Regions from separate parts of the Paenibacillus sp. sg306046 genome, predicted to be linked through region 2. Evidence: a T-box and tRNA genes for the amino acid it is inferred to sense, from the RefSeq annotation. Region 2 holds a T-box; the other regions hold tRNA genes.

Region 1 (4,976 bases), on a different contig from region 2:
TCGCTGTATGGTTCACAAAGACGAAAAAGCTGCAAATAACGCTAAAAATTATGAAAATAGGCCATTTTCATTTTCAAAGTTGCTGAATCGCGTTGGCAGACTTTCTTTCCCCGGTTCTTACCCTTTTAGACGAAAGTTAAATCATAAAGTTGCAGTTTTCTTAATAATTTTGGAAAACTCCATATTTTTTTAGCAGGCTGCTACTTGAAAGGGGGTTTGCCGATGTGATAAGTTTACGAAAAGACGGTTCTACTATTGAAAGGCGTGGGGTTATGGAGCTATTGAAGCAACGCATAAAGGAGCAAGGTATCGTCCTGTCGGATGAAGTGCTCAAGCTGGACGCAATTTTGAATCATGCTGTCGATCCGGTGCTGACGACCGAGATGGGACGTGAATTTGCCCGTCTGTTCCGTGAGGAGCAGGTGACCAAAATTATGACAATCGAATCCTCAGGTATTCCGATTGCGTTTGCGGCTGCACAGGAGCTTGGCGTTCCGCTGGTATTTGCCAGACGCAAGAAGCCGCTGAATACGGACACGGAGACGTACTGTGAGCGGGTTCCTTCGTTTACAAAGGGGTTTGTGACGGACATTATGGTGTCCAAGGAGTTTCTGGACGAACAGGACCGGGTGCTGCTGATTGATGATCTGATTGCGAATGGAGCGGCCGCACGCGGTCTGATCCGGATTATTCGCCGCTCGGGCGCTGCGCTTGTCGGGGTCGGGATTGCGGTGGAGAAGTCGTTCCAGCCTGGCGGACGGACGATTCGCGAATCTGGCGTGCGGGTAGAGTCACTTGTAAAAATTTCGTCGCTGGCGAACGGACAGGTTCATTTCGAGTAGCAACATTTGCACATGACGGAAAGCAGCGAATGCCTTCCATATCGGCGCATTTTCCTTTATAATAGTAGCAGTGACTTTTTATTCAGCTTGAACAGCAGCAGTTGGTTCCGACTGACTACTTGGGGGAGGTGCTACTAGCATGGGCAAAGAAATTCCGGCAGATTTTTTTGTGACGAAATTAGGTGAGGCCAAGGTTCATTTCGAACGTGCCCTTGATTGTAAACATACGGACTTCGACGATCTGTATCCTTATATGATTGAGCATCCTCAGTTTTTTTGGTACAAACGTTATGTGGCCTGGTCTGAATTGCTGACGATCGTGAAGCTGTGCAAGGAACTGGACATTGCTTGGGAGGATCAGTTTACCGAGCAGCAGGTCGAGTATATTCATAAACGTGTAATGTCCAGCAAGGTGCTTGACTACTGGTTCGAAACGAATGATTCCAGAGAGCATGTGGGTTAACCCCTTGCTTGACTGACGAGAAAAACCTGAATGCCGTTCGTGTGCATTCAGGTTTTTTTGCAGTTCGCTTCTCCGCCAAGACGCACGTCCCATCGTTCGCTCAGGATGAGGAGGGGAGAACGCCCATCGCTTCGATTTGCTTGCGTGTGTCCGCTGTTCCCAGCCGGTGCAGCAGCATGTAGATTTCCGTTAGCGTCCAATCGTAGGCATCATTTTGCTCGTCGTCGGACAGCATCCGTAAGGGAGTAAGTCCGCCCATGAACGTTGTTTGTTCGTCGTCCTCCTTGTCCTCGAACAATTCCTGCAGCTGATCAATTTCTTCCTGGTTCGCCTGAATTTCGAATTCAAAATTGCCTGTCATGGCTGCCGGCTCCAAAATTTCTCCGCTGCCGACAGCGATATAGTACGTTTTTTTGTCCATAGGGAATAGGTTCCGCTCCTCGTCTGGGATATGGCGCACTTTTATTGTATCCCCTGATTGGTGTATATTTATGAGACCTATTCTTGTGCTGAGCACGGCCATGGGCCGAAAGGAGACAGAGAATGATTACCGAAGAGGAACTTGATCGCTACCGGGTCGACGGGACGATGCTTCGTGTTGTGCGCGACGCGGACAAGGCCAATGACGTCAAAGGCATCGTGGTGGCCTGGGACGAGGAGACGGTGATGGTCCGCAGATTGAACCGGCGAATTGTCAAGCTGGACCGGGCGTACCATTACCAGCCCTTCAGCGAGCCGCGAACGGAGCTGTTCGGCGGTCCGGAGCTTGCGCCCTGACGAACGAGGCAGCCGGACCTGAGCAACAGGCATCACGCATGAGACCGCGTAATCAGGGAAAGCTAGTTTTAAACGCATTTTCTTGAGGGCGGTGACTTGGATGGAGCAGAGGCAATCGGAGCTGATCCGGCTTGCGGGTGGATTTCTGCTGCGTGTGCATCCGGCAGAGCGGGGCGTTAGCGGTGAAGTGATTATGCCTGATGCCGCCTGCGACGCGCAGGGCCGTATGTCCGGTACGCTGCTGTTCCATGCTCCGCAGCAATTAACGCGCGAGGAGTTGGCGGAGTGGTCCAACCAGGCGGTTCGGGCTTATTTGGAAGGATGAAGCCGCGCAGAGCCAATCGAGCGGGGGACAGGGGACGGCAAGAAGCATAAATTCGCCGCGGCACTCATATCGTAGTACCTGGGATGACAGCGTCAGGGGAAGGTGGCGTGGGATGAAGCAGGGCTCTGCAATTCGGGGAACCATCTACGGGATTTTATTTACGATTCCGATCTGGGGACTTATCATCTGGGCAATCTATAGCTGGTGGATCGCGGATTAAAAAATATTAAAAAATCGTTTGACATCCGAATCAAACGATGATATTATACGTCTTGTCCCCTAATAAAGGACGAAATAAATAGGATATGCGTTCGTGGCGGAATTGGCAGACGCGCTAGATTCAGGTTCTAGTGGGGTAACAGCCGTGGAGGTTCGAGTCCTCTCGAGCGCATCAGAAAAACCCTTGTACAGCAAGGGTTTTTTGCTGTTTCAGACTTATCTATTTACGTCAAACCCCTCCTGATACCTTATCGTACCCGATCCAAGAGCATGACTCTCGCATGTGGCAGATTTTCCACCATTACGCGGACGTAGCGGCGCTATGTGTAAGCTTTTCTTTAACGGGTGGCGTGTTTTTCTTCTGTATAGGGATCGTCGTCATGGGGGGCGCTCAAGCGCTTCTCTATCCGACGCTGACCTCGTACTTGTCTTTTGTGCTGCCTCAGGCGAGTCGCAACATGTTAATTGGATTATTTGTCGCTACGGCTGATTTAGGCGTCTCGCTGGGAGGGGTTATGATGGGGCCTGTCGCGGATCTGACCTCCTATTCCTCGATGTAAATGATTGCGCTTTGGTGGGCGTGTCGATGCTCCTGTGCACTTATGTTCGGCGACCCGGCTGCTAAACGAAGCGATCCGTCCGTTTCATAAGCTGACCCCGAGCTTGCTCGCAAGCGATCAGCAAGGCTAAGCTCGGGTGCATGGCGCCTTTTCAGCGCCGGCAGCCAGCATTTTCGAGCCATTCTCTTTTGAGTAAAGCATATTGAAAGGTGTTTTCGTATTTGGGTGTTCCATCCTCGTTGGTGGTGAAGGAGATAAACTCCATAAAGCAGCCTTCCTTACGCATTCCTAATTTTTCACATAGCTTTTGTGATCTTACGTTATCGTCCTCAACATACGCATAAAGCCTTCTGGCTTTTTTTTGTGTAAATAGATATTGGAGGAGAGCTTCCGCGCTTTCACGAGCGTATCCCATTCCTTCATACCTGCGATTGAAGTTCCATCCTATGCTAAACGTATCAGGCTCCTCATGCATATAAAACAGTTCCCCTATAAGCTCAGGGCTCTCCTTCAAGCAGACTGCAAGATAGGAGTCTTCACTACTTCTTTTTTGAAGCTTAGCAACGGCTTCTTCTAATGTAGAGGCTTGATCGCCAAGGAAGCAGCTCACTCTGGGATTCGCCGCATATTCCATAAAGCCTTGGGCATCTGTCACGGAAAAATTTCGTAAGATCAAGCGATTGGTTTCAAGGATTTTCATGGGTAGTTCCTCTCTTTCGACTCATGGTTTTGTGAAGCAGTTGAAAAGGCGTACTACACTTTTCCTTCTTCCTTCCCCGATCTTGAAAATAGTTCAATCCATTTATTTTTGTAAAAGCACCCGATAATGAAAGCAAGAATAGAGATAATGGTTATCAGGGTGGCGACCGCATATTGTTCTTGATGCCGCATGAGACAGCTTGGCTGCTTGTATAACCTCCTCATCACTCGCCTCCAGGCGACCGTAACGAATGTTATCGGCCACAGTCCCGGAAAAAAGATGAGTATCCTGCAATACAATTCCTAGTGAGCGGCGTAAATCAGCCTTTCGAATGCGTCGAATATTGATGCCATCATCAAGGATTTCGCCCTCTGTAAAGTGCGCCAAACACAAGCGATATCAGCGCAAATAGCAACAAAATCAAGCCATATTTAGTTATCGGGCTCATATAGTTCCTCCACTACTTCCCTTATTGATTAATTCCGCCATTAACCATGAAATCATGACCTCCATAGCAACCTCCCCAAGCAAAAAAAAGAGAGTCAGCCATGCATTTTTTTTGAAATCTCTCACACTTTGGAGCAATTTTCTCAACATAAAAAATCTCCTTTTTAGCAGGTAAGCTTTTTGCAGCATGTAGATGAAATGTGTCAATACGTGCTATCATAAACTGTATAGTAACTATACAGTCAATACGATTTTCCATTTCTAGGGAGGCAGCGATGAATCGAGCCGACATGCTATCCATTAGCGCTTTTTCCAAAGTGTCAGAGGTTCCACGCAAAACGCTGATTTACTATGATCGTATCGGGGTGTTCAAGCCGGCTTTTGTTGCCGATAACGGATATCGCTATTACCATCGCAGCCAGCTGGAAACAATGGGAGTGATTCATGTCTTCAAGGAGCTCGGTATGTCCCTTGAGGAAATTCGTGAGCATCTGGGCCATCGTACTCCTGCTCGATTGCTTGAGCTTCTGCGCAAGCAGGAGGAGATTGTTCAATTGCAGATGGCCAAGCTTGAACGAACCCGGCAAATGATAAGCCTGCAAGCAGAGAGAATTGAGCATTCGATTCATGTAAACACAAGCCG
Region 2 (4,976 bases):
ACATTAGCCAGCGGCGATTCGCCGGTGCCGGACGGCTTGATCTCATCAACCTGCGGCAGCAGCAGCGGCAGCTGGTCCTCCGGTACGGTCGTCATTGTTCCGTCCTCGAGATGCAGAATCGGGATCGGCTCGCCCCAGTAGCGCTGACGGCTGAACAGCCAGTCACGCAGACGGTAGGTCACTTTCCCCTTGCCTTTGCCGTCCGCTTCGAGCCGTTCAATCATCGTGCTGATCGCCTGCTCATTGTTCAAGCCATTCAGGAACTCCGAATTAACATGCGCGCCGTCCCCGGCATACGCTTCCTTCTCCACATCGCCGCCTTCAACCACCTGTACGATCGGCAAATTGAACTGCTTGGCGAACTCCCAGTCACGCTGGTCGTGGCCCGGCACAGCCATGATCGCGCCCGTTCCGTATCCGGCCAGCACATAATCGGCGATCCAGATCGGCACCTGTGCGCCGCTGACCGGATTCACTGCGTAAGCGCCGGTAAATACGCCCGTTTTATCCTTCGCAAGGTCGGTGCGCTCCAGATCGCTTTTGCGCGAAGCGCGCTCCTGGTACTCGCGTACCGCATCCGCCTGCCCCGCTGTCGTAATACGTCCGACCAGCTCATGCTCAGGCGCCAGTACGCAATACGTAGCCCCGAACAACGTATCCGGACGCGTAGTGAACACGCGTAGCCCGTCCCCGTCATGCCCTTCGATCGCAAAGGTCACCTCAGCGCCCTTCGACTTGCCGATCCAGTTGCGCTGCATGTCCTTAATGCTTTCCGACCAGTCGAGCTCCTCCAGATCGTCGAGCAGCCGCTCGGCGTATTCCGTAATCCGCAGCACCCATTGGCGCATCGGCTTGCGGACGACCGGGTGACTGCCGCGCTCACTCAGGCCGTCGATCACTTCCTCATTGGCCAGCACGGTACCAAGCGCCGGACACCAGTTCACAGCTACTTCGTCCACATAAGCGAGCCCTTTTTTATACAATTGGATGAAAATCCACTGTGTCCATTTGTAATATTCCGGGTCCGTTGTGCTGATCTCCCGATCCCAGTCGTAGGAGAAGCCAAGCGACTTGATTTGACGGCGGAACGTATCAATATTTTTCTGCGTAAAATCCCGCGGATCATTGCCCGTGTCCAGCGCGTACTGCTCGGCCGGCAAGCCAAATGCGTCCCAGCCCATCGGATGCAGCACATTGTACCCGCGCATCCGCTTGTAACGCGAAACGATGTCCGTCGCCGTATAGCCTTCCGGATGGCCGACATGCAGCCCTGCTCCGGACGGATACGGGAACATATCCAGCGCGTAAAATTTAGGCCTGGAATCGTCGTCCAGCACCTTGAACGTTTTGTTGCGATCCCAATACTGCTGCCATTTCGGCTCGATGGCAAGCGGGTTATATCCCTGGTTTTCTCTTGTTTCCTCTGTCATGGCTGGCTGCCTCCTTCAAGTTCAAGCACACATATGCATACAAACAAAAAAGCCCCCCATCCCTAGCTTGCGCTAGGGACGAGAAGCTTTGTTTTCCCGTGGTACCACCCTAGTTGACTTCAGGCATGCTTTGCCTTCCATCCACTTGATCCCCTTAACGCGGGGAAACGATCCGGCTGCCGGATCATGCTGCCAATTACCCGCCGCATCTCCATCGCCTTCTGGCTCCAGAATGAGTTCACGAACGCGCCGCTACCGGTTCACACCACCCACCGGCTCTCTGTTAACGGACCTGCTCCCTACTACTTCCTGTCGTTGCCTTCTTATCCATTCAGTTATCCATCATTATATGCAAAATAATTCTGCCCTGTCAAGCTGTGCCTCCACCGCAAGGTAAGGAGCAGTAAGGAAAGCACATTCAAGCGGCTTGAAAACCGGCGGCGCCCGGCAACAGGCGGCTTTCAATCACGCTTAAAATGGACGTCTCCCGTCGCAGCCTTTGCAGCTGGAAGGCCCGTGGCCTAGTCCTCCTGCATCCATCATCAACGGTTAATCTAGCCCTGTTTGGATCATACTGGACGTAGAACGCCACGATGACGTTGCGCTGAAAAGGAGAGATCGCGATGCGCGGCCTAGTTAACGGACTGCTGCTTTCCCTGCCGCTGTGGGGCATTGTGTTAGCGGTCCTTCAATTGATTTTGCATCTGCTCGGCACGTGAACAGACGGTAGAAGCCGCCAACCGTCTGACATCGGCCTGCTCCGTTGGAACGTTCTGTCCCGTTGAGACGTTCTGCTCGTACACTCGACCTGCTCCATCTGAGCGATTGCCCAGACTACCGCGGCTTGACCGCCACAAAAAACGCCCGTTCCGTCGTGTCCGTCACTGCTTCCCACGTAAAGTCCGCATATACGGCAACCTCCGTGAACCCCGCCGTACGCAGTGCCGCCTCAATCACCTCAGGCGCATACGCCCGCTGCACATGGGATTCATCGACCCGTTCGAACCGTTCCGCGCTTCCTCGTTCAGCCTGTCCCGCCCGTCCCTCTTCCTTCACGAAAATCGTCAGCGCATGCTCAATCTCACACCGCTCCTCGTCCAGCTCGCATGTCCAGATATAAGCGACATCGTCCTCATTCAACAGAAAGGGCTGGGCTTCCGCATAAGAACGCAGCTGGAACGGCGTATGCATATCAAATACAAATACCCCGCCCGGCGCCAGCGCCTCATACGTATGGCGGAACGCGTCAGCCACCTCCTCCAGCTCCAGCAAATAGTTGAAGCAATCGCAAAACGAGACGACCGCTTCAACCGGCCTGCCCGCCGACCATTCGCGAAGATCCTGCTGCAGCAGCAGCAAGCTGCCTGCTTGCGCTCCCGCCGCCTCGCGCGTCGCCTGATCGGCTTTATCCCGGGCAATAGCAAGCATATCCGCGGACAAATCAACGCCGATCACCTCATAGCCGAGCTGCATTAACGGCACGGACAAGCTGCCTGTTCCGCAGCCCAAATCGACCACCGTATGCGGATTGCCGAAGCTGCGCCAACAGGTGCAGGCAAATTCAAGCCACTCCTCATAAGGCATGTCCTCCATTAACCGATCGTACACATAGGAAAACTGCTCATAAGCCAATCTTTTCCCCTCCTTTTCCACCAGAAAAGCTTCTGACCGAAGCGCCTCGGACGGACAATGCTGGATCCGTTTTCTAGCAGCCGCTTTCGCTTTTCTTGTCAAGTTAAAGAAAACCGGCTGCAACTGCCGAGAGTCGCGAACCGGTATCTGGGTGCTGCTATTGGGATCAACAGAAACGCTGCGAAACGCTCCAACGGAGCTTTTTCAAAGCCCAGGCTCTGCTTGACGCCGATGAACCGCCTGCTCTCCAGCAAGCAGCACTCACTCAGGCTTCCTCTTGCGGCGCAGCCTCCTGCTTCAGATGCGTCCAGCTGCCGTCCTGCACAACAAGCCCTTCCTTCATCAGCTTGCCGAGCGCGCGCTTGAAGGCCGACTTACTCATGCCGAACCGCTGGCTGATCAAGTCCGCAGGCGTCTCATCCGAATACGGCATGGCCGCATTCGGCCGCTCGCGCAGAAACGCAAGCAGCTTCTCGGCATCCTCGTCGCGCACAATTTCCTTGCGCTCGCGCATCGACAGGTTGACGTTGCCGTCCTCCCGCACAAACGCTACGCGCGCCTCCACCCGCTCGCCCAGACGCAGCATCCGCGTGCGTTCCGTCGCGTGAATCAGGCCGATGACGCCAAAGCCCAGCACGCCCGCGTCGCAAACGACAAAGGAGCCCATCTGCAGCGGCTTGTATACCCGGGCTTCGATCGTCCGATTTTTCCAGACCTGCGGAGCCGACACACAGAGCTGGCGAAGCTGCTCTTCCCCGGCTAGCCTCGCGACCATCCGGCCCTGACGGTCATGGCCCAGCACGATAAAAACGCGGTCGCCGACACGCGGATGAAGCTCCTTCAGCTCAGGCAGCTCGCGGAACGGCAGCAGCAGCTGGCGTCCAAGCCCCATTTCGAGAAAACAGCCGAAGCGCGGATGAATATCCGCGACCTCCAGCAGCGCAAGCTCGCCAAGGCTGACCAGCGGCTTGCGCAGCGTAGCGGCCAGCCGGTCTTCCGTATCATGAAACAGGAAAGCTTCGACCGGTTCGCCGATCTGGATCGCCGTCCCGTTTGTTTCGCTATAATGCAGCAGCACATCCATCGTGCCGTCGGTCAAAAAATACCCAAGCGGCGACACCTCGCGGGCGACCTCCAGACGGCGGTACGTTCCGGCTTCCAGCGTCATACCCGCTCAACCACTTTCGCATCCGACCACAGACGCTCGATATTGTAATATTCCCGCTCATCCCGGTGGAACACATGTGCGACAACGTCGCCCAGGTCAATCAGCACCCAGCGAGCCGTATCCATGCCTTCCAGACCGCGTACAGTCGCGCCCGCCTGATCGGCGCGCTTGCGGATTTCAGTCGCAATCGCCTGCACCTGCGTCTCGGAATTACCGTGGCAGATGATGAAATAATCTGAGATTAGCGAAATGCCGCGCAAGTTCAATGCGACCAGGTTCATCGCTTTTTTGTCCTCCGCCGCGTCAACGACGAGCTTCATCAGTTCGTCCGGTTGTACTGCCATGTAGGTTCCTCCCTAACTGTTCCTTGGTTAATCGTTTGCTTCACGCGCAGCTTCGTCAAGGGCAGCCTGCCGGTGCTGCAGCTCGGCAATCAAGCCGTTGCGCGCTGCCAGCGTCAGCGGATAAATGCGCTTGCCCTGATCCAGCAAAAAACGGATTGTACCGTCAAACCCGGTCAGCAGCGCCTGCTCCAGACTATGCTCCGCCTCCTCGCGAATGCGATTCACATGCGGAAAATCTCTTCCAGGCTCCATATAGTCCGCCAGGCAAACGACCTTATCGAGACCGGTCATCCGCTCGCGCCCCGACGTATGGTAGCGGATCGCATCCAGCACCGTTTCATCGCCCACGCCGAACCGGCTCTGCGCAATCCAGGCGCCGGCATGCGCATGCCACAGCTCCTT
Region 3 (4,976 bases), on a different contig from region 2:
GGTTATCAGCATCGGGACGATGACTTCAAAAAGCTTCTGGTGCTGGTCGGCGGCACCCGCTATTGTAAGTCGCTTCCGGCCGCTTTGCAGCGGAAGGAGCCTTACCGTTACAAGCTTGTTTGCGTAGCTTGCGCCATGGAATATTTGCGGAAACGAAAAACAGACCCGCGTCGTTTCTTATGCGGACAATGCAAAGGCAAACTGCGCTTGGAAGAGCTTGACTTGGATTCTCATTCATGATAAATTAAAAAATGTCCTTCCCTGATAGCTCAGTTGGTAGAGCACTCGACTGTTAATCGAGTTGTCACAGGTTCGAGTCCTGTTCGGGGAGCCAATGTTTTGGAGAGATACCCAAGTGGCTCAAGGGGACCCTCTGCTAAGGGGTTAGACTGCGTAAGTGGTGCGAGGGTTCGAATCCCTCTCTCTCCGTAAATAAAGGAACCGCCTTCGGGCGGTTTTTTTATTTACGGACAAGGGAGAGGGATTCGAACCCGAGAAGAGGGGGCGTCGAAGCGCGGACGCAGCGCTACAGCCACTTTTTCCACTTGAAAATAAGCCACATCGCGGCCGACGTGCCGATCAGCACGATCCACACATACAGATACCCCCAATGCCAGCGAATTTCCGGCATATTCTCGAAGTTCATTCCGTACAGGCCGACGATAAAGGTCAGGGGTAAAAAGATGCAGCTAATGATCGTCAGCGTCTTCATAATTTCGTTCATCCGGTCCGACTTCATGCCCATTTGCAGCTCCAGCAGACTGATCAGCGACTCCCGGAACGTGTCGATCGCATCGACCACATGGGAAATATGATCATAGATATCGACAAAATAAACGTCGGACTCTTCATGCATATAAGGGAAGCTCTGGTGACTGATGGCGCCCAGCACATTTTTCTCTTCAAGGATGATGCGGCGCAGCTGATGCAGCGTTCGTTTGAGTGTAAACACCTCGCGGGACACCTGCAGATACGGATTGTCGAAAATTGTTTGCTCCAGCCGGTCCATGCGGTCCTCAACCTGATCAATGATGTTGGTGTAATCATCCACAAACCGGTCCAGCAGCCGGTACAACAACGCTCCGGGCGCAGCCCAGTTAGGCCTTGCCTGCAGAAGGTAACGATGAAGCTCTTCGATCACCGGCAGCTTTTCCCTGCACACCGTAATGACGTAGTTTTTGCCGATAACGATGGCGATTTCAGTCGTATGCAGATGCTCGTCCTTGACCGGGAAAAAGGTGATGAAAATATGATCTTCATACCGGTCCATCTTCGGCCGCTGATTCAGATGAATACAATCCTCAATCACGAGAGGATGGCAGTGAAACAGTTCTCCGAGCACATGCTCGATTTCAGCCGGAGGGGCATTTTCCAGATGAGCCCATACCGTTTCGCCGCTGCGCGGGGTACGCAAAGGCTGCTCGGTCGTCTGGCGGTCAGAGGCCGTAAAGGTCAACATAAGGACACCTCGGTGCGCTGTAAAAGTAAATGCTATGTTTTCATCTTAGCATACGCGGAGAACGGTTTGCTAAGGAGACGTTGTCTTCTGTATCCAGCGGGAGCTGCCTGCTGTTAAATTTCCGTTCATGATGATTCGAAGCTGGCGTTTCGGGGGAAGCTAACGAACAGTCCGAATCAAGAAGGGAGATTTTCGTTATGCAGCAAACGAAGCAGCTCGAAGAACAAATTGCAGACATCCTCGCGGCCAATCGCGTATGCTCGTTCGGCACGGTGGACGGGCAAAAGCCGAAGGTCCGGTACATGGCTTTGTTTCATGAAGGCTTGACGTTGTACTTGGCTACGAATTCTAAAACCGATAAGGTGGATGAGCTGCGGAGCAACCCAAACGTGCATGTACTGGTCGGGTATGACGGGAAGCCTTCCGGGGATATTTTGCAGATCGCCGCGACCGCTGAGGTTTGCAAAGAAGACGGGCTGAGGGAGCGGCTGTGGAATGATTCCTTCAAGGAGTGGTTCAAGGGACCGCATGATCCCGAATATGCTATTTTGAAGCTGACTCCGCAGCGCATCGAATATAACGGGAAAGATCAGGAGCCGCGCGTCTGGCAGCACTAAGGCAACCCAGTAACCGCAACTGAAGGAACGAGGCGCAACGCCAGGGCAATGACGTGTCCTGTCGCCGACTCGTTCCTGCTTTACAATTTCTTCAATAGCAAGTATAATAAATCACATATGAGTCGTTTATGCGCGGTTGTGGTGGAATGGCAGACACGCTATCTTGAGGGGGTAGTGGGCGTACGCTCGTGGAGGTTCGAGTCCTCTCAACCGCATACAGAAAAGAGCTTGTCCCGGGTTCAGGGGCAGGCTTTTTTCTTTACGGAGCGAGGGGCTTGGCGTATAGTGGAAATAGACGGACAGCTCGGCCGGGCTGCTCCTCAGACTCCAGCGAATGAAGGTGATTTTCTTGCAAATTCAAGCAGCTTTGAATGCGACAGCCAGTACGGATGCGCTGAAGCAGGCGGTCGGATTGGCTATGCTGAGCAAGGTGAAGGATACGCAGGCTGCGCAAGCCGCGACTCTTTTGCAGGACTTTGCCGCCGCTCAGCCTGCGCATTTGGGTAATCATGTCGACCTTCGCGCCTAGCTTGCCAGCCAGGCCATTCGATGCAGAGCGGGCCTGACCGGGGCCAGATGACGCGGAGAAGCAGCTTATACAGCCATTAGTCAGCATTTCCGCAGCAGCCTGCCCGAAAGACATGCGCCGTTTGGCGTTTGCTTGGGGCAGGCTTTTTCTTGGATTCAAGCGGCGTTTCGTAACGAAACCAGTTTATTTTAGGGAGGGAACCATCCATGTCAGAGAAGATGGAGCAGGATCGGCGGTCCAGACGGAGGCCGCTCATTATCGGCCATCGCGGAGCGGCGGGCGAAGCGCCGGAAAATACGCTGGCTTCTTTTCGGCTGGCACAAGAGCAGGGAGCGGATGCGGTAGAGCTGGACATTCATGAATCAGCGGATGGCCGGCTGATCGTCTGCCATGACCCTACGGTTGACCGGACGACCAATGGCAGCGGATGGGTCGGGCAGCTGACGGTAGAGCAGCTTCAAGGTCTGGATGCGGGCGGCTGGTATGGCGAGCGGTTTGCCGGTGAGCGTCTGCCGCTGCTGGACGAAGTATTTGCCCAGACGCCTCCTGCGATGATGATTAACGTGGAAGTGAAATGCGGCTACAGCCCGCGTCTGGCGGCAGAGCTGCAGCGTCTGCTGCTGGCGTACGGCCGTCGGGACAGCGTTGTCGTCTCTTCCTTTGCCCATAAGACGCTGCATCGGCTGCAGCAGGACATCCCGTGGCTGCGGGTCGGGCTGCTGTACGTGGGCGGATTTATAAACCATGCCCGCCTGGCTGAGCTGTCCGGTATGAACGTCTATTCCTTGCATCCGCATTACCAGAGCATGGATGCCGGGGACGTGGAGCTGGCGGTAAGCGGCGGGCTGCGCGTGTATCCGTACACGATCAATGACCCGGAGCATTTGCGGCAGGCGATAGCGAACGGATTTTCCGGGATTATTACCGATTATCCGGCCAGACTGCGCGAGCTGCTTACAACGGAAGTGGACGGAAGATCGTTCGACTGAAGCGAACGTATTTTCCGTAAACAGGTAATAAATCGCTCGTTACTGTCCGATATAGAAAGAGATGGGAGGTAGAAATCAGTGATGAACAAGACGCCGCGGACATGGCTACGCCGAATCGCGCTGACGATGTCAGCGGTTGTAGGACTGTCTGTCCTTGCGATTCAGCCGCTGCAAGCCGCAAGCCGCTACAGCGATGTGACCTCAAGCTATGTATGGGCAACCAGCTCGATTGATGTGATGACCACCAAGCAGATTATAACCGGCTATCCGGATGGGCTTTTCCGCCCGGATCAGGCGATCAGCAAGGCAGAATGGACCGCTATGGTCTACCGGTTATTTGACACGTACAGGCCGAATACGAAGGCGCTGGAGCTGGATAAAATCAGCTACTTCGCCGATGTGCCCAAAGAGCATTGGGCCTATGCGCCGATTAGCGCAATCTATGACGCTAACTTCCGCATCGGCGGTTTTGGCGTGGACCAGGAGGGCCAGCTTGCGTTCCAGCCGGATAAGGAGCTGTCCAGACTGGAGCTGGCGCAAATGCTGTACGCGATGTTCGGCGGCAAGCTGATCAGCGCAGATCGGCTGAGCGGCAATGACGCGTGTGCGGCGATTTTACAATTAAAGGACATGCCGGCCAGTCTGCTGGAGGATTTGTCGGCGTACAGCTTCGCCAAATCAGACGGACGTTATGACAGCAGCGGCTGGATGCGGGCGGGCGATCCAACCGTATACAAGACGTTGATGATCGGCCAAGGGGCCAGCGACTGCAAGCTTGGGGACGATCTGATGTCCAACGTGCAGGCCAAGGGGCTTGCCGGCTTGAAGGCCAACGGTATTATGTCTCCGACCGAGAAAGGCTTGTTCCGTCCGCGCGACCCGGTGACGCGAGCAGAGGCGGTTGTTATTTTGGACCGGATCTATCATTTTCTGAAAAGCAGCAATTGGCTTTCCTTCTATTCGACGGTGGAGCTGGACCCGAAGACCGGTACAACCACGACGGGCGGCTCTGCAGGCAGCCCGGTGTTGACGCCGCCTTCGGGCTCAACCTCAGGCGGTATCCAGGTTCCGCCGGGAGCTCAAGGCTGGACCGACAAGTCTAATGTGAACGCCCGCGATTTTTTCGATGACCAGGGCCAATTAACGAAAAATATTGCGACAAACGGCGATCTTGAAGCCGCGGTGCAGCCGCAGGGCAACCGGTACTTGACCGTCGATTTCAAGGCCAAGGAAGGCGTCGATCTGTATATCGTCGTGGACGGCAACATTTCCTTCGTGAAAAAAGAGGAGTTTCCGGTCACCCTGTCGGTTAGCGGCGTGTCGGTGGTTGGCTTCCGTTCCCAGCTGCGCGACCCGGCGATGAAAAAGCATGGCGATTACAA

The links. The T-box of region 2 lies ahead of leuS (leucine--tRNA ligase). A T-box ahead of a tRNA ligase gene usually reads a tRNA of that ligase, here a tRNA-Leu.
Region 1: it has a tRNA-Leu gene. The T-box ahead of leuS (leucine--tRNA ligase) is inferred to sense a tRNA for this amino acid. The anticodon was not compared.
Region 3: it has a tRNA-Leu gene. The T-box ahead of leuS (leucine--tRNA ligase) is inferred to sense a tRNA for this amino acid. The anticodon was not compared.

What each region holds. Positions count from the first base shown of each region.
Region 1 covers NZ_JCAMRT010000010.1:11,207-16,182, forward strand. The annotation lists gene AC6ROY_RS12035 (xanthine phosphoribosyltransferase) at 273-842, shown strand; gene AC6ROY_RS12040 (hypothetical protein) at 982-1,305, shown strand; gene AC6ROY_RS12045 (hypothetical protein) at 1,406-1,726, opposite strand; gene AC6ROY_RS12050 (hypothetical protein) at 1,849-2,082, shown strand; gene AC6ROY_RS12055 (hypothetical protein) at 2,183-2,407, shown strand; tRNA gene AC6ROY_RS12060 (tRNA-Leu) at 2,715-2,798, shown strand; partial or broken gene AC6ROY_RS12065 (staphylopine family metallophore export MFS transporter CntE) at 2,941-3,251, shown strand; gene AC6ROY_RS12070 (GNAT family N-acetyltransferase) at 3,338-3,886, opposite strand; gene AC6ROY_RS12075 (hypothetical protein) at 4,331-4,483, opposite strand; gene AC6ROY_RS12080 (MerR family transcriptional regulator) at 4,609-4,976, shown strand, end outside.
Region 2 covers NZ_JCAMRT010000002.1:291,177-296,152, reverse strand. The annotation lists gene leuS (leucine--tRNA ligase) at 1-1,430, opposite strand, end outside; T-box leader at 1,502-1,755, opposite strand; gene AC6ROY_RS03245 (class I SAM-dependent DNA methyltransferase) at 2,265-3,062, opposite strand; gene AC6ROY_RS03240 (CvfB family protein) at 3,328-4,230, opposite strand; gene rsfS (ribosome silencing factor) at 4,227-4,574, opposite strand; gene yqeK (bis(5'-nucleosyl)-tetraphosphatase (symmetrical) YqeK) at 4,602-4,976, opposite strand, start outside.
Region 3 covers NZ_JCAMRT010000005.1:196,558-201,533, reverse strand. The annotation lists gene AC6ROY_RS07300 (SprT family protein) at 1-240, shown strand, start outside; tRNA gene AC6ROY_RS07295 (tRNA-Asn) at 259-334, shown strand; tRNA gene AC6ROY_RS07290 (tRNA-Ser) at 342-429, shown strand; gene corA (magnesium/cobalt transporter CorA) at 527-1,459, opposite strand; gene AC6ROY_RS07280 (pyridoxamine 5'-phosphate oxidase family protein) at 1,657-2,076, shown strand; tRNA gene AC6ROY_RS07275 (tRNA-Leu) at 2,209-2,291, shown strand; gene AC6ROY_RS07270 (YjfB family protein) at 2,426-2,605, shown strand; gene AC6ROY_RS07265 (glycerophosphodiester phosphodiesterase) at 2,812-3,594, shown strand; gene AC6ROY_RS07260 (S-layer homology domain-containing protein) at 3,676-4,976, shown strand, end outside.